DNA from 4 places in the Fodinibacter luteus genome. Region 1 is predicted to be linked to each of the others. Evidence: predicted binding sites of a transcription regulator. Region 1 holds the regulator's gene; each other region holds the start of a gene.

Region 1 (4,208 bases):
TCTGCGGTGCCCACACGCTCAAGCCGGACGTCGTCTTCTTCGGCGGCTCCGTCCCGCGCGAGCGCGTCGACGCGTGCTACGCCCTCACGGATGCCGCGCCGGCCCTCCTCGTGCTCGGCTCCTCCCTCGCGGTCATGTCGGGGCTGCGGTTCGTGCGCCACGCGGCGAAGCGCGGCATCCCGGTCATGGCCGTGACGCGCGGACCGACCCGCGGCGACGACCTCATGACCCTGCGCGTCGACGGGCCCCTCGCGCCGACCCTCGCCGCGGTGGTCAGCGCCGGCCTCGCCGCCTGATGGCCGGGCCCGGTCCGGAGGTGACGCGCGGGGTAGGAAGCCGCACGGCATCCGGTGGCGTCGCGTCCGGTGGCGTCGTCATCCGCACGGCGACCGCGGCGGACCTGCCCGCGATGGCCGAGATCTACAACGACGCGGTGCGGCACACCCTCGCGACGTTCGACGTCGACCCGCAGCCGCCGACGCTGTTCGCCGAGCGCGTCGCGTCGAGGCGGCCCGGCGACCACGTCGTCGTGGCGGAGGAGGACGGCCGGGTGCTCGGGATGGCGTATGCGGCGACGTACCGACCGCGACCGGCGTACGACGGCACCCGCGAGACGTCGGTCTACCTCGACGCCGACGCCCACGGCCGAGGGATCGGGCGGGCGCTGTACGACGAGCTGTTCCGCCGGGTCGACGCCGACGGCATCCACACGTGTCTCGCCGTCATCGCCCAGCCCAATCCCGCGAGTGAGGCGCTGCATGCAGCCGTCGGCTTCGAGCGGGTTGGGCTCCTGCGCGAGGTGGGCCGCAAGTTCGACCGCTGGGTCGACACGGCGTGGTGGCAGCGGGTGCGGTAGGCCCTCCTCGGATGCCGGCGCCGGACGCGACCCGGCGCCGCGTACGCTGCGAGCATGGGAGCAACCGGGTCCGGACCCTTCGAGAACGACGACGCCCTCGACTTCCTCGACGCGCTCGAGGACCTGCCGCGGGCGCAGCGCCCCGGCCGGGTGCTCGGAGCGCTCGACGTCGTCCTCCTCGCCACGGGGTACGTCGAGGCGCCGGAGATGTGCGAGGCGGTGGCGGGCGCCGCCGCGGTCGGCGCGTCGGTCAACCCCGAGGCGGCCCGGGGCGAGCCCTACCTGCCGGCGTGGCTCGTCAACCAGCCGCTGCCGACCGATGACGAGGAGCTCGTCGAGAAGTCGCGCCAGGTGCTGCGGCGGGCGGTGCGCTCGCAGGACAACGAGTGGTGGGAGCTGTGGGACGAGGCCGGGCTCGCGGACGACGTCACGGCATCCTGCCGCCGGGCCCTGGCCTGGCTCGGCGACCGCGACGACTGACGGCCTCGCCGTCACAATCCGGCGCGGGGTTCAGATCGGCGCAGGGTTCAGATCCGGCGCAGGACGGCCGTGACCTTGCCGAGGATGGTCGCGTGGTCGCCGTCGATCGGTGAGAACGCGGGGTTGTGGGGGAGCAGCCACACCTTGCCGTCACGGCGCTTGAAGGTCTTGACGGTCGCCTCGTTGTCGAGCATCGCCGCGACGATGTCGCCGTTGTCGGCGGTCGGCTGCTGGCGCACGACGACCCAGTCGCCGTCGCAGATCGCGGCGTCGACCATGGAGTCGCCGACGACCCGCAGGAGGAAGAGCGACCCCTCGCCGACGATCTGGCGGGGCAGCGGGAAGACGTCGTCGACGACCTCCTCGGCGGTGATCGGCACGCCGGCGGCGATCTGGCCGAGCACCGGCACGTAGGTGGCCTCGGGTCGGGCGTCGTTGACACCCGTGACGTCGACGTCGTCGTGCTCGGGGGCGCCCCGGTAGCCCGGCTCGTCGCTCGCGGTGTCGGGGGAGATGACCTCGATGGCGCGCGGCCGGTTCGGGTCGCGGCGCAGGAAGCCCTTGCGCTCGAGCGCGGAGAGCTGGTGGGCGACCGAGCTCGGGGAGGTCAGCCCGACGGCCTCACCGATCTCGCGCATGCTCGGGGGGTATCCGCGGCGGTCGATCGAGTTGCGGATCACCTCGAGGACCTTGCGCTGGCGGTGGGTGAGTGCCCCGCCGTCGCCGCGGTCGGGCATCTCGTGGATGTCGGCGTTCCTCGGACGTGCCATGTCGACCCCTTCGGTGTCATCCGCCCCCGGCCCCCTCGGGACCGGGTGTCTGCGCAGGTCGGGCCAACTGTCGGTGCTCGTCGGCAGGATCTCCTGCATGAGGACAGCGTACGAGTCTCGTACACACATTTCAAACATTTCTTCGAGGTGTGTCTTGAAGCGGTCGAACATCCGTGCTACAACTCGTACAGACGTTCTATCGAACACCGGTTCGACGATGGCCGTGGCCGTCGGGATGGAGGAGAGAGCATGAGCGCACTCGCATGGGGGCCCACCGACCTCGTGGATGCCGGGTCGCCGGTCCGGCGCCGGCCGCACCTCGTCGTCCTGCCGGGTGGTGGTGAGCAGGATGCCGGCGCGCTGCGGCTCACGCGTCGCGGCCGCTGGGCGCTCGTCGTCCTCGCCGTCGCGCTCGCCGCGGCCCTCGGGATGACCGGGCTTCGGGGTGCCGGCGCGGCCGAGCCGTCCCGCTCGGTGACGGTCGCTCCCGGCCAGACCCTGTCCGAGATCGCGCTCGCCGAGCTGCCCGAGCTTCCGATCAGCCAGGGCATCGTCGCCATCCAGCTCGCGAACGAGCTGAGCACCGCCCAGATCAGCGCCGGCCAACAGCTCGTCATCCCGCGGTCCTGACCACCGGCCGGCGCGACGGTCGTCCGCGCCTGCCGCCCCGTGTCCTGAGTCCCTCGACCCGACTCAGAACGCCGAAGGGCGTCGCCCCCGTGCAGGGGAGCGGCGCCCTTCGTGCTGTCCTGGCGCGGCGAGGACTCGGGGGCTGAGGATCGTTCGGCCTCCGGTGACTCGTCCGTTCGGCCACAACACGGAGCAGGTGCTTCCCCCGAGGTGGCCGGGGCCCTAGGGTTCAGCGCGCAAGGGTGTGACACGTCGCCGTGGGCTGCCCTACATCTGCACACGTACACCACTGGTGTGGCCGCCTCGCCGGCCACACACAAGCCGAAAGGTCTCGCCCGTGCACCGTCGCGTCATCAAATCCCTCATACCCCTCGTGGGTGCCGCCGCGCTCGTCGCGGCCCCCATCGCACTCGCGGCCCCCGCCTCGGCGGCCCCTGTGGATCCCGACGAGAACAAGACCTGGTTCTGGGAGAACTACCTCTTGGAGGAAGAGGGGATTCTCGCGCTCTGCGTGAACGAGGGCTCGCCCGAGACGCCGTTCGTCGTCCCCGAGATCGAGGACTTCTTCACGGACGAGCAGATCGACGAGGTCTTTGGTGACGTGGATGATGCCGACTTGGCTTACGTCCTGGGGGTTGTGAAGGCGGGCGGGGGCGAAGACGCCAGTGAGGTTGTCGTCGAGCCTGAGGTCGGCGACAAGTTGGCCCACTCGAACAAGAAGGACAACTCGCACGTCATCCTGTGCATCGCCGAGCTCGAGCCGGAGGAGCCTGAGGAGCCCGAGGAGGAGACCCCGGGCAAGCCGAAGCCCAAGCCCCCGGTCAAGGGTCCGGTTGTCGAGACCGACCGGGTCTCTGACAGCGGCTCTGCTGCGGGCCTCGGTCTCGCCGCTGCGGCCACGGCGCTTGTCGCCGGTGCCGGTGTGATCGTCGTCAGCCGCCGTCGTCAGGGCGACCACCGCTGATGAACCGCCGCCCACTGCTCGCGGTGGGCGTGGCACTGACCGTCCTCGCCGTCGCGCTGCTCACCTGGATGATGCAGCGCGACGGCGAGTCGGTGTCGGCGACGGCGGCGACCCTGGCCCCGTCAGCCCCGCCGACGGTGACGCCCGGCACGACCACACCGAGCCCCACGCCGACCACGTCCGCGACGAGCGCCTCGCCGAAGCCGTCGGCCACGGCGTCGAAACCGCCCTCGGCGGCCGGCCTGCGGATCCAGATCCCCGCCATCGATCTTGACCACCGGATGGCGGGAGGAGGCCTGAGCTCGAACGGCACGATCGATCCCGACCCGGGCACCGTCATGTGGTTCCGGGGGTACGACCGCGTTCGTCCCGGCAGGGTCGGCACCGCGGTCATCGCGGCGCACGTGGCGACGGGCAGCCGGCCCGACGTGTTCGCCGACCTGGCTGACGTCGGCGTGGGGGACACGGTCAAGGTCGTCGAGGACGGGAAATCCATCACCTACCGGGT
Region 2 (4,208 bases), on a different contig from region 1:
GCTCGGCGTCGAGGACCTGCTGGACCCGGTGCCGCAGGTCGACGCTCTCGAGCGGGCTGGGCACGGCGGACCTCCTGGACGACCCACGGGAGCGGTGGTCGGATGCTGGGTGAGCCGAGCCTACGGCGTGGCCCCTCGACTACCCTCACCGCCATGGCGCACTACGGAGGAGGGGGACGGCCGGCGCACCTCGTCGCGTCCATCCCGGCGCGCCTGGCCGAGTCGCGGCCCTCGATCAGCTTCGAGTTCTTCCCCCCCAGGGACGACGAGGCCGAGGCCCAGCTGTGGACCGCCGTCCGGCACCTCGAGCGGCTGCACCCGGCGTTCGTCTCGGTGACGTACGGCGCCGGGGGCACCACCCAGGACCGCACCGTGCGTGTCACGGGCCGGATCGCCGACGAGACGACGCTGACCCCGCTGGCGCACCTCACCTGCGTGGGGGCGTCGGTGCGCCAGCTGCGCCACGTCGTGGGGGCCTACGCCGCATCGGGGGTCCGCAACATCCTCGCCCTGCGCGGCGACCCACCGGGCGACGTGCGCGGTGCGTGGACCCCGCACCCCGAGGGCCTCGACCACGCCGACCACCTCGTCGAGCTCATCCGCGGGCTCGGCGACTTCACCGTCGGTGTCGCCGCCTTCCCGGACGTTCACCCCGCCAGCCCCGACCTCGACCACGACGTCGACGTGCTCGTCCGCAAGGCGGATGCCGGGGCGAGCTTCGCGATCACCCAGATGGTCTTCGACGCCGACAGCTACCTGCGGCTGCGCGACCGGGTCGCGGCTCGGCGCGACCTGCCGATCACCCCGGGCCTGATGCCGGTGACCAACCTCCGCCAGATCCACCGGATGTCCGAGCTCATGGGCACGCCGCTGCCGCCCGCGGTCGTCGCGCGCCTCGAGGCCGTCAAGGACGACCCTGCGGCGGTGCGCGCGGTCGGGGTCGAGATCGCGACCGAGATCGGCCGGCGGATGCTCGACGAGGGCGCGCCCGGCATCCACTTCATCACGATGAACCGGTCGACGGCCACGCTCGAGGTGCACGACCACCTCGCGCTGGGGCCATGACCCGCTTCGTCCTCGACGCCGCGACGTTGGTCCACCTCGTGGGCGAGGACCGGCCGGTCGCCGCCGAGCACCGGGACCCCGTGCTGTCGGCCGCGGCATCGGGCGTCGTGCCGCTCGCCTCGGTGGACGACCTCGCCCGGCCGGGGGGCGTATCCGGCTGAGCGCGCTCGGCGGTCGAGCGGTGCGGTGGACCGGGCGACCGGGGTCGGTCAGGCGACGTCCATCGGGTGCCCACCGGTGATCCGGATGAGCTCGTCGTAGGTCGTCGCGAACACGGAGTGGCTGTGCCCCGCCGCCGCCCACACCGTGTCGTAGCGCCCGAGGGTGACGTCGATGATGGTGTGGATCGGCCGGGGGTGGCCGACCGGGGCGACCCCGCCGATGGCGAACCCCGTGTGGCGGCGCACGAACTCGGGGTCGGCCTGCTCGACCGACGCGAGCCCGACGAGGTCGGCCACCTTGTCGACGTCGACCCGGTGCCCGCCGGAGGCGAGGACGAGGAGGGGCTGCCGCTCGCCCTCGTGGGTCGTCGCGACGAAGACGAGGCTGTTCGCGATCTCGGCGGGGGAGGTCCCGAGGGCCTCGGCGGCCGCCCTGGCCGTGCGCACGGCATCCGGGAGGTGGCGCACCTCCGGGGTGATGTGGTGCAGCGCCAGGGTGTCCAGGACCGCCCGCACGCCCGGGTGGCCGGACAGGTCGCGCAGGGGGACCGGGTCGCCCGGTTCGGGGGTCATGACGTCAGCGTAGTGACCCCCGGGGACGGCTTGACCCGATGTCGGGGGGTGGGGTTATGGTGGTCTGTGTCGAACAGGTGTTCGATCACCGGGAAGGTCCCGGTGACCGTCCGGGCAGCCGCGTCCCGGGTGGTGCCCGGCAGCGGTCCGGAGGGTCCCGTGGTGCGTCGTCACGACGAGCAGGTGGCGGTCCGGGGTGACGACGGGCCCCGTGACTTCGTCTGGCGCGGTCGCCGCTACACGGTGTGCGCGGTGCTCGCCTCGTGGCAGGAGCGCCGGGCGTGGTGGCGCGAGGTCGGTGACCACCCCACCGTGCCGGGGCTGCCGAGCCCCCAGCGCCGGGTCTGGCGGGTCGAGGCCCGCCCGCCGTCGGGCACCGCCGGCGTCTTCGACCTCGGCCGCGACGACGACCGCTGGCTGCTCCTGCGCGCCCACGACTGACCCGACCGACGAGCCCCGACCCGACGAACCCGACGACGAACCCCGACCGAGGAGACCCCATGAGCCACGCCGCGACCACCCTCGACCTCCTCGACCGTTCCCGGGAGTCGCTGACGAGCGGGTACGCCGCCTCCGCCGCCTCCGCGCGCTACCTCGCGGCCTCGCTCGCCGCGCTGCGGGCCGGTGCCGCCCTCGTCGCCGCCCGCTCGGCGAGCCACCCCGGCGCCGGTCTGGCCGCGGGTGGCGACGGCCCCCACGACGTCTGGGCGCTCACCGCGCGGCTCGTCCCCGAGCTCACCGAGTGGGCGCACCGCTTCGCTGCCGTGACCGGGCAGCGGGTGGGCGTCGAGACCGGGCTCGTGCGGGTCACCGCCCGCGAGGCCGACGACCTGCTGCGCGACGCCGAGACCTTCGTTGACCTCGCGGCCGACCGCCTCGGGGTGCCGCTCGCGCACCGGCCGCGGCGCCTCGTCCCGGTCCGCTCCGCCTGAGGGCGCGCTGGTGCCCGCGTTCGCCCACCTGCACGTCGCCTCGGGGTTCTCGATGCGCTACGGCGCGTCGATGCCCGAGGACCTCGTCGAGCGGGCCGCCGCCCACGGCCAGGGCGCCCTGGCCCTCACCGACCGCGACGGGCTCTACGGCGCGGTGCGGTTCGCCACCGCGTGCGGCCGCGCGGGGATCGCCCCGGTCCTCGGGGTCGACCTCGCCGTCGAGCCGCTCGCGGTCGGCGCGGCGGATGCCGGGGGCTCACCGGGTGCGGGGCGCTCGCCCCAGCGCCCGCGCACCCCGGTGCGCGGTGGCGCGATCGTCGACCCCCGGCGTCCGAGGGTCACCGTGCTCGCCCGTGGCCGGGGCGCGGGTGTCGCCCCCGGGGCCGGGTGGGCGGCGTTGTGCCGCCTCGTCACCGAGACCCACCTGCGCGGGGAGCGAGGGGTGCCCGTGACGACCGCCGACCTGCTCGCCCGCTGGTCCCACCCCGTCGGCTCCGACGTCGTGCGGTCTTCACACGGTTCTCGCACCCCCCACCCGGTGAGAACCGTGCGTACGTCGCACGAGGTCGCGACGGTCGGTGGCCCGGGCCGGCTCCTCGTGCTGCTCGGCCCGGACTCCGACGTCGGGCGGGCCGTGCTCGCCGGACGCCGCGACCGGGCCCGCGACCTGCTCGCCACGTGGCGAGCCCTCCTGCCGCGCGACGCCCTCGCCGTCGAGGTCGTCCTCCACGGCGGGCCCGAGGGCACACCCGGATGCCGGTCGCACGCGGCGCACCTGCTCGGCCTCGCCGACGCGGCCGGCATCCCCGCGGTGCTCACCGCCGCGGTCCGCCACGTCGACCCCGAGCAGGTGCGCACCGTCGACCTGCTCGACGCCTCCCGGCGCCTCGTCGTCCTCGACTCGCGCCACCTCGACCGGGTCACCGACGCCGGGCACCTCGCGAGCACCGCGGCGATGCACGCGAGCGCCCTCGAGGTCACCGGGGGCGACCGCTCGCGCGCCGACCGGCTCGTCGCGATGACGGCCCTCGTCGCCGACGAGTGCACCCAGCAGGCCCGCCACGACCTCGGCATCGGCGCGGTCCACCTCCCCGAGGCGCAGGTGCTCGGCATCGAGCCCGGCACCGACCCGATGGCCGTGCTCGCCCAGCGCTGCCGGGCGGCGGTCGGCCGGCGCTACCCCGGTGCGAGCGAGACCGAGCAGCAGGTCGTCCTCGACCGGCTCGACGCGGAGCTCGCGGTCGTCGAGACCCTGGGCTACCCCACCTACTTCCTCACCGTCGCCGAGGTCACCGACCTCATCCGGGCCCGCGGGGTGCGGGTCGCGGCCCGCGGGTCGGGGGCCGGCAGCCTCGTCAACCACCTCCTCGGCATCAGCGGGGTCGACCCGATCCGCCACCGGCTGCTCATGGAGCGGTTCTGCTCCCCGTTGCGCGCCGAGCTGCCCGACATCGACGTCGACGTCGAGTCGGCCCGC
Region 3 (4,208 bases), on a different contig from region 1:
GTCGACGAACGGCCGGTGCAGGTCGGGCTCGCCGTGCTCGTTGCGGGGCAGCCGCCCGAAGTCGCGCTCGAGCTCCTCGAACGAGCCGTAGACGTCGATCCGCGGGTACTCCGGGCTGTCGGAGCGCCAGACGGGGATCGGGCTGCCCCAGAACCGGTTCCGCGAGATCGACCAGTCGCGGGCGTTCTCGAGCCACTTGCCGAACTGGCCGTCCTTGACGTGCTCCGGGACCCAGGTGATCTCCTGGTTGAGCTCGACCATCCGGTCCTTGAACTTCGTGACCTCGACGAACCACGAGGACACCGCCATGTAGATGAGGGGCTCGCGGCAGCGCCAGCAGTGCGGGTACGAGTGGTCGTAGGTCTCGCGCCGCAGGAGCACGGTGCCGTCGCTGACCGAGGCACGCTCCCCCTCGCCGCGGGTCGCCGCCTTGAGGTGCTCGATGATGAGCGGGTTGGCGTCGAAGACGTGCAGGCCCTCGTAGTCGTTGACGGGGTACGTGAACCTCCCGTCGGGGCCGACGGGCACGACGGGCTTGATGCCGTGCTGGTCGGTGAGCTGCTTGTCCTCCTCACCGAAGGCCGGGGCGATGTGGACGATGCCGGTGCCGTCGTCGGTCGTGACGTAGTCGGCGGACAGCACGACGTGCGAGCGGGCGTGACCGACGTAGTACGAGAACGGCGGCGTGTAGCGGCGCCCGAGCAGGTCGCGGCCGGTGAGCCGCTCGACGACGCGCTCCACGGCATCCTCGCCGAGCTCCCGGGTGTAGGCCCCGAGCCGCGCCTCCGCGAGCACGTACCGCTCGGTGCGCCCCGTCGGCCCGTCGGACTCGACGACGACGTAGTCGATGTCCTCGCCGACGGCCATCGCAAGGTTGCTCGGGAGAGTCCACGGGGTGGTGGTCCAGATGAGGGCGAGCTCGCCCGTCTCGAGCCGGTAGCCGACGGTGACCGCGGGGTCCTGCCGGTTCTTGTAGACCTCCTCGTCCATCCGCAGCTCGTGGTTCGACAGCGGCGTCTGGTCGTTCCAGCAGTAGGGCAGGCAGCGGAAGCCCTCGTACACCAGGCCCTTGTCGTAGAGCGTCTTGAACGCCCACAGCACCGACTCCATGAAGGTCGGGTTGAGCGTCTTGTAGTCGTTCTCGAAGTCGACCCAGCGGGCCTGGCGGGTGACGTACTCCTCCCACTCCCCCGTGTACTTCATGACCGAGTCGCGGCACTTCGCGTTGAAGGTCTCGATCCCGAGCTCGAGGATCTCCTCCTTGGTCTTGATGCCGAGCTGGCTCATCGCCTCGAGCTCGGCGGGCAGCCCGTGGGTGTCCCAGCCGAACCGCCGCTCGACGCGCCGGCCGCGCATCGTCTCGTACCGGGGGACGATGTCCTTGACATAGCCGGTGAGCAGGTGGCCGTAGTGCGGCAGGCCGTTCGCGAACGGCGGGCCGTCGTAGAAGACGAACTCGTTGGCGCCGTCCTCCCCCGCCGGCCGGTTCTCGACGGAGGCGGCGAAGGTGCCGTCGGACGCCCAGTGCGCGAGGACGGCGTCCTCGACCTGCGGGAAGCGCGGGCTCGCGGGGACGCCGAACGCGGCGCCGGTGTGGTCACCGGTCGTGGAGACCTTCGGGTACGTCATGGGGTGCCTGCTCCTGCGGTTCGTCGACTCGTCGTGCCGGGACGAGGACGAAGGGTGACGGCACGGCATCCGGATGCCGTCCGCGCACCTCCGCGGTACCACCTCGCTTGCCGCCCGCTCGGGCGACCGCTCTTGCACCAGGTCGTGACGTGACCCGGACGTCCGGTTCTAGTGAGGACGCCCGACGGATGCCGTGGACGTCCCGTTCTTCCGGAGGCTCGCCGCTGATGACGGCTCGAACGCCTGTGCCGCCCATGATAGCCACGCTGGACCCGTCGTTGCGTCCGGCAGGTTGGGGCCTCACGTTGCGTCCGGCAGGTGCGGCCCGCTGGCCCCCGAGGTGCCCGTCGTTGCGTCCGGCAAGTTGGGGCCCCGAGGCCCCGAGGTGCCGGACATCCGCCGGGAGGTGGTGCGGGGTCGCCGATCATCGCTGCGACACAGCGAGATTCCTGTTATCGAACACTTGTGCTATGGCGTCTGCGCCGGTAGAATCGGGGTGCGGGGAAAAGAGGGGGAGCAGTCGTGGGGGACGGACCAGCCGCAGTGCAGACGGCGTCCGAGAATGCCGTCTCGGCGCTCTCCGATGCGTTCACCGAGTCGGCCGTCACGGGCTCGGTGGCCGAGTGGGCCGCTGCCGTGGGCGCGCTCCAGCGCGTGGTCGACGTCGCCTCCGCGGCCCAGGACGCTGCGATCGCCCGGCTGGCAGCCATCGAGACCGAGCTGCTCGAGGACGGCACGTTGGTCGAGTCGCACCGGGCGCTGGGGTACTCCGCCCTCGACGCGCCGGCCATCGTGTCGGGCGTGCTCTCGGTGTCCGCGGTGTGGGCTGAGCGCCGAGTGCGCTCGGCACTGCGACTGGCCGCGGACGGCCCCGCGGGCACCGACACCGAGACCGGGCTCGGCGGCCTTCACGAAGCCATGGCAGCCGGTCGCCTCGACGCCTACCGGGCCTCGGTCATCGCCGACGAGCTCGAGGAGGCGCCCGCGGAGGTTCGTGCCGCGGTCGTCGCCGCGCTCGACGAGCACCTCGAGGCCGAGGACGGCACCCACCTGAGGCGCCGCTGCCGGCGCGCCCTGGAGCAGATCAGCCCCGACCTGCTGCGCCAGCGGGCGCGGCGCGCGCGGGCCGAGTCGTCTCTGCGCCGGTGGGCCGAGGAGCCCGGGGTGGACAAGTGGGAGGGCACCTTCCCCTCGGAGGAGGCCGCTCAGGCCTGGGCTGCGATCGACGCGCTCGCGCAGCAGTACGTCGCCGACGGGATGTGCTCGACGATCGGCCGGGCGCGGGCCAAGGCGCTCACCGACCTCGTGGCCGGGAACGCCACCATCGAGACCACGCTCATCGTGACCGTCCCGGCCGAGGCGGTGCCCGGCTCCGAGACGAAGCCCGAGGAGCGCGCCGTCCCCGACCCCGAGGCAGTGCCCGGCTCCGAGGCAGAGCCCGGCCCGGAGCCGCCTGCCGTCCCGGATCCCTCACCCGAGGCTCCCGCAGTCCGCCCGGAGGCGCCCGCCGCTCCAGACCCCCCACCCGAGGCGCCCGCTGTGCCGGACCCGGTGTCCAGGGCGCGCACCGTCCCGGACCGCTCACCCGGGTCGCGCACCGTCCCGGAGCCGTCGCCCGATGCGCCCGCCGTGTCGGATCCCTCACCCGAGACGCCCGCCGTGTCGGACCGCTCACCCGAGGTGCCCAGCGTGGAAGACCCCGCGCCCGAGAAGCGCATCGCCGCTGACCCCTCCACCGAGGCGCGCGACGTGCACGACACCGGCGCCGGGCACGAGGACCTCGTCGAGGTGACCGGCCCCCACCGCAACCAGCCGGTCCTCGTGCCGCGTGGATGGCTGACCGCGATGGCCGGTGCTGGTGCGGTCCGGCTGGCCGGCTGCCACCCGACCACAGGCGCCCTTCTCGACCTCGGTCTCGGGCCCGGCCCCGTCGGTCAGCGCCGGGAGCCCACAGGCGGCGACGAGGTGGTCGCCCGGGTGGCGGCAGCCGCGCTGGCTGGCGCCGGAGCCGACCGGTACCGGCCCACGGCGCGGGTGGCCGAGCTCGTCCGCACGCGCGACCGGCGTTGCAGGTTCCCGGGGTGCTCGGTCTCCGCCCGGTTCTGCGATCTCGACCACGTGCGCCCCTGGCCGCACGGCCGCACGACACCCGACAACCTCATGAGCGTCTGCAGACGGCATCACCGGGTCAAGCAGCGACCCGGCTGGCGGGTCGTGCTCGCCCCGGACGGCGTGACGACGTGGACCGACCCGACGGGCCGGGTGCGCACCAGTGCGCCGGTCGACGCCCTCCACTCGCTCGTCGTCCCCGGAGCTGCGACGCCGGAGCCCGACCACGGCCCCAATACGTCGCGCACCGTCCTGCCGGACGCGCCGCACAGCGCCCTCGAGTTCCGCCTCGAGCACCTCGCCGAGACGGCACCGCCACGCCGCCCCTCCCCATGGCCCGACGGTCCCTCCCCCTGGCCCGACGGCCCATCCCCCTGGCGCGACCGCCCCTCCCCCTGGCGCGACCGCCCCTCCCCCTGGCGCGACGACCGCGGTCACGACGTCGAGGTGACCCGGGCGCACGGCATCCT
Region 4 (4,208 bases), on a different contig from region 1:
CCGCACGGCCCAGGAGGGCGCCGAAGCGGGCGAAGGCGTATCGCCGGAGGTGAGCTCGAGCGCTTGCCCGCGTCGCCCGACCCCCGCACGTCGAGGCGCGAACACCACACCCCGAACCGCCGACGGCCGCACCGCGAGCGCGAAGGCGGACTCCCGGAATCCGAGCGCGAAGGCCGACACCCGGACCCCGAGCGCGAAGGCCGACACCGGAAGGCCGAGGCGCGAAAGTCGAGGCACGATGGCGAAGACGCGGACGTTCGGCTCGAGCGCCCAGGCTCGGCCGACGTCGGAAGCGGGCGTGCGTCAGCAGCGGGGGAGGGGTCATGGCCGTCGGCGCAGCACGAGGGACTTGCGGCAGTCGGAACCCGTCCGGATCGTCGCCTCGTACCGGGGGTCGTGGGCTCGCCGATGGTGGAAGCCGCACAAGGGCACGGCGAGGTGGAGGTCGGTGCGGCCGCCCTTCGCCCACGGGTCCTCGTGGTGCAGCTCGCACCAGGCATATGGCCGGTCGCATCCCTCAGCGGCGCACTCCTCGTACGTCGTGGCGAGTGCAACCCGCTGTGCCTCACTGAAGAACCGGTTGACGCGCCCGAGGTCGAGCGGCAACGACGTCCCACCCAGCACCGCGGGCAGGATCCCCGCGGAGCAGGCCAATCGCCGGGCCTCGCTCGCCGACAGGTCATGGCCGGTGTCGAGGTGCGCGGCGCCGAGGCTCTCGATCAGCCGGTCGTGGTCGATGGTGACGACGACTGTCGCGGCCACCTTGCCGTTGAGTCGTTCGGTGTCGAGGTGCTCGAGCAGCTCGACGAACGCCTGCCCCTGTCGCTGGGCCCAGTCGAAGCCACCCCATCCTGTGGCGCTCTCACCGCGCCCGGATGCTGCACCGTCACGACGAGCGGTCTTCCCGAATGCCGCTCCGGCCGAGCTGCTCTCGGGCGGGAGGTCGCCCCGCCCACCCCCGGTGCCATCGAAGAGGTCGGACGCCGCGTCGGTGTCGGAGCCCGCCCCGGAAGGGCGCTCCTTCCCATCCCCGGAGCCGGAGCCGGAGCCGGAGCGAGAGCCACAGCCAGAGTCGGAGGCGGGCTGAGGCTCGGAGTCGGAGCCCGCCCCGGAGGAGCGCTCCTTCCCATCCCCGGAGCCGGAGCGAGAGCCACAGCCAGAGTCGGAGGCGGGCTGAGGCTCGGAGTCGGAGCCTGCCCCGCCGAACCCTCCGCCGGACGACGACGCGCCGCTCGAACACCCATCGCCCCGCCCGCCGGCGGCACCCGCCTCGGAGCCCGAACCGCCCGGCCCCTGCCGCCGAGGAGAGGCCATCTGCTGGATCACCTTGCGCAGGATCGACGCCGCCAGCGCCGGGACCGTGAAGTGACCGGTGACCGTGCCGTCCTGGTTGTCGTGCATCGTCAGCCGCACCCGCGCCTCGGCACGAGCCTCCTCGGACCGTAGCTCGCCGTCCTCGTGGGCCGCGGACTCCTCGGCTGATCGCTCCGCCGCGGCCAGGGCCCGACGCGCTTCCCGGCGCAGCCGAGCAGGGTCGACCCGCCGCGCCAGCGCCACGAGCGACGACTCCACCTTGTGCCGCTCCTCCTCGGTCATCGTCTCCGGCATGCGCGACACCGCCGACGCGATGACCGACGCGTGTGCCGTGCTCAAGGCACCCTCGGCGAGGGCCTGCTTGGTCAGCGGCAGCGACTCCTCGAGCGCGGTGGCGAGCGAGACGTCCGCCGCGGCCTTCCCGCCCCACGAGCGCGTGTGCGACGCGAGCCACGCGGGGGTGCCGGTCATGCCCGCCTGCGACGCGGCATCCTGCCGGTCCGCAGCGGCGACCAGCCTCAGACGCAGCGCCTCGAGCCGAGCGATCGCCCGGTCGGCCTCGGCGACGTCGTGCCCCGTCACGTGGCCCACCGCGCCGGTGCCGACGCCGTCGAGCACCTCGTGGACCCGCGCCACCCCGGCGACAACCGGCAGGGTGCCGGTGTCGGGGGAGAAGGCGATAACGGTGGCCATGAGAGGAGATTATTAGAACAAACGTACGAGCACAAGCCGGAGTTTGCCACTGTTTACGGTTGTTCGCTGACAGCAGAACCGCGAGGACGCCCGACCCCCACGGCATCCCTGCGACCTGCCCGCACCCTCCCGTAGGCTCACCTGCCGTGACCGCCACCTCCCTCGCCGACGTCGTCAAGGCCTACGACGTGCGCGGCACCGTCCCCGACCAGCTCGACGAACGCGTCACCCGCGCCTTGGGCGCCGCCTTCGCAGAGGTCGTCGTGCGCGCGGAGGGGGCACCCGGCATCGTCATCGGGCACGACATGCGCGACTCGAGCCCCGCCCTCAGCGCCGCCTTCGCCGACGGTGCCCGCAGCCGCGGCGTCGACGTCACCCTCATCGGCCTCGCGAGCACCGACGGCCTCTACTACGCGAGCGGCGCCCTCGACCTGCCCGGCGCCATGTTCACTGCCAGCCACAACCCCGCCGAGTACAACGGCATCAAGCTCTGCCGCGCCGGCGCCCGCCCGGTCGGGCAGGACACCGGGCTCGCCGACGTCCGAAGGCTCGCCGAGCAGATCCTCGACGGTGCCGCGACGGATGCCGTCCCCTCACCTGCCCCGGCTGCCGCCCCGTCACCTGCCCCGGCTGCCGTCCCGTCCCCCGCCGCGGATGCCGCGGGGTCGCCTCTCGCGGATGCCGCGGGGTCGCCTGCCGCGGATGCCGTCCCGTCACGGGCCTCGGCTGCCGCCGGGTCGCCTGCCGCGGATGCCGTCGCCTCGCCTGCCGCGGACGCCGTCCCGTCCGACGCAACCCACGCCCCCGGCATCCTCATCGAGCGCGACCTCCTCCGCGACTACGCCGCCTTCCTCCGCGGCCTCGTCGACCTCAGCGCCATCCGGCCCCTCAATATCGTGGTCGACGCCGGCAACGGCATGGGGGGCCTCACCGTCCCAGCCGTGCTCGGCACCGCCGCAGGCCTGGAGAAGCTCCCCCTCGACGTCGTCCCCCTCTACTTCGAGCTCGACGGCAGCTTCCCGAACCACGAGGCGAACCCGCTCGACCCGCGCAACCTCGTCGACCTCCAGCACGCCGTCCGACAGCACGGTGCCGACCTCGGGCTCGCCTTCGACGGTGACGCCGACCGGTGCTTCGTCGTCGACGAGCGCGGCGAACCGGTGAGCCCCAGCGCGATCACCGCCCTCATCGCCCGTCGCGAGGTGGCACGCGCGGTCGCAACCGGTGCCACGGCATCCGACGTCGCCGTCGTGCACAACGTCATCTGCTCCGCGCAGGTCCCCGAGGTCATCGCCGCCACCGGTGCCCGCGCCGTGCGCACCCGCGTGGGCCACTCCTTCATCAAGGCCGAGATGGCGCGGCACGACGCGGTGTTCGGCGGCGAGCACAGCGCGCACTACTACTTCCGCGACTTCTGGTTCGCCGACACCGGCATGCTCGCGGCGATGCACACGCTCGCGGCCCTCGGCGAGCAGGACGCACCGCTGAGCACCGTCATGGCCGACCTGCACCGGTACGCCGCGTCGGGCGAGATCAACTCGACCGTCACCGATTCCAGTGCCGCCACCGACGCCGTGCGCGGCTGGGCCGCCGACCAGGGCGTCACGACCGACGAGCTCGACGGCCTCACCCTCACCCACGCCGGCAGTGGCAGCGACAGTGACCCCATGTGGTGGCTCAACCTGCGCGCCTCCAACACCGAGCCGCTGCTGCGCCTCAACGTCGAGGCCGCCGACGCCGCCACGATGGAGCGGGTGCGCGACGCGGTGCTCGCCGTCATCCGCGCCTGAGGCGCCCTGTCCGGGCCGTCGGCCGGATGCCGTACCGCCTGCGGTCCTCGCCGCGGATGCCGTACCGGCCTGCGGTCCTCGCTGTGGATGCCGTGCGTCCTCGCCCACCCCAGGGCCGGCGATCCACCGTGTGGGAGGATCGGCAGCGACCACCGCGAGCCCCTCGGAAGGACCCCATGAGCGAGCAGGCCACCCCCGCTGCGCCGATCGAGCCGTGGCTCCGCGAGATCCTGCGCTGCCCCGCGTGCCGCAGCGAGCTGCGTGACGACACCGGCCCCACTGGCGATCCGGAGCTGGTCTGCACGTCGAGCGAGTGCGGGCTCGCCTACCGCATCGACGAGGGCGTGCCGGTGCTGCTCATCGACGAGGCCCGACGACCGGCCTGACCCGGCATCCCGGAGGCACGACGAA

Evidence for each region. The regulator LexA, encoded in region 1, represses DNA repair genes until DNA is damaged. The targets are predictions, from matches to a motif close to TCGAACANNTGTTCGA.
Region 2: ABD899_RS10035 (DUF6504 family protein) is a predicted target of LexA. The motif match lies at 1,869-1,884, and genes of this name have one in related genera.
Region 3: ABD899_RS12210 (HNH endonuclease signature motif containing protein) is a predicted target of LexA. The motif match lies at 2,085-2,100, and genes of this name have one in related genera.
Region 4: ABD899_RS13290 (HNH endonuclease signature motif containing protein) is a predicted target of LexA. The motif match lies at 2,021-2,036, and genes of this name have one in related genera.

Annotation. Positions count from the first base shown of each region.
Region 1 covers NZ_BAABGM010000007.1:186,379-190,586, forward strand. The annotation lists gene ABD899_RS05825 (NAD-dependent protein deacetylase) at 1-296, shown strand, start outside; gene ABD899_RS05830 (GNAT family N-acetyltransferase) at 317-856, shown strand; gene ABD899_RS05835 (DUF4259 domain-containing protein) at 911-1,336, shown strand; gene lexA (transcriptional repressor LexA) at 1,384-2,106, opposite strand; gene ABD899_RS05845 (LysM peptidoglycan-binding domain-containing protein) at 2,356-2,736, shown strand; gene ABD899_RS05850 (hypothetical protein) at 3,074-3,700, shown strand; gene ABD899_RS05855 (class F sortase) at 3,700-4,208, shown strand, end outside.
Region 2 covers NZ_BAABGM010000013.1:76,330-80,537, reverse strand. The annotation lists gene ABD899_RS10055 (polyprenyl synthetase family protein) at 1-64, opposite strand, end outside; gene metF (methylenetetrahydrofolate reductase [NAD(P)H]) at 154-1,065, shown strand; gene ABD899_RS10045 (hypothetical protein) at 1,062-1,226, shown strand; gene ABD899_RS10040 (YbaK/EbsC family protein) at 1,275-1,799, opposite strand; gene ABD899_RS10035 (DUF6504 family protein) at 1,962-2,240, shown strand; gene ABD899_RS10030 (SAV_6107 family HEPN domain-containing protein) at 2,300-2,731, shown strand; gene ABD899_RS10025 (DNA polymerase III subunit alpha) at 2,739-4,208, shown strand, end outside.
Region 3 covers NZ_BAABGM010000015.1:67,034-71,241, forward strand. The annotation lists gene ileS (isoleucine--tRNA ligase) at 1-1,629, opposite strand, end outside; gene ABD899_RS12210 (HNH endonuclease signature motif containing protein) at 2,152-4,208, shown strand, end outside.
Region 4 covers NZ_BAABGM010000015.1:317,306-321,513, reverse strand. The annotation lists gene ABD899_RS13290 (HNH endonuclease signature motif containing protein) at 322-2,007, opposite strand; gene ABD899_RS13285 (phosphohexomutase domain-containing protein) at 2,154-3,797, shown strand; gene ABD899_RS13280 (Trm112 family protein) at 3,974-4,183, shown strand.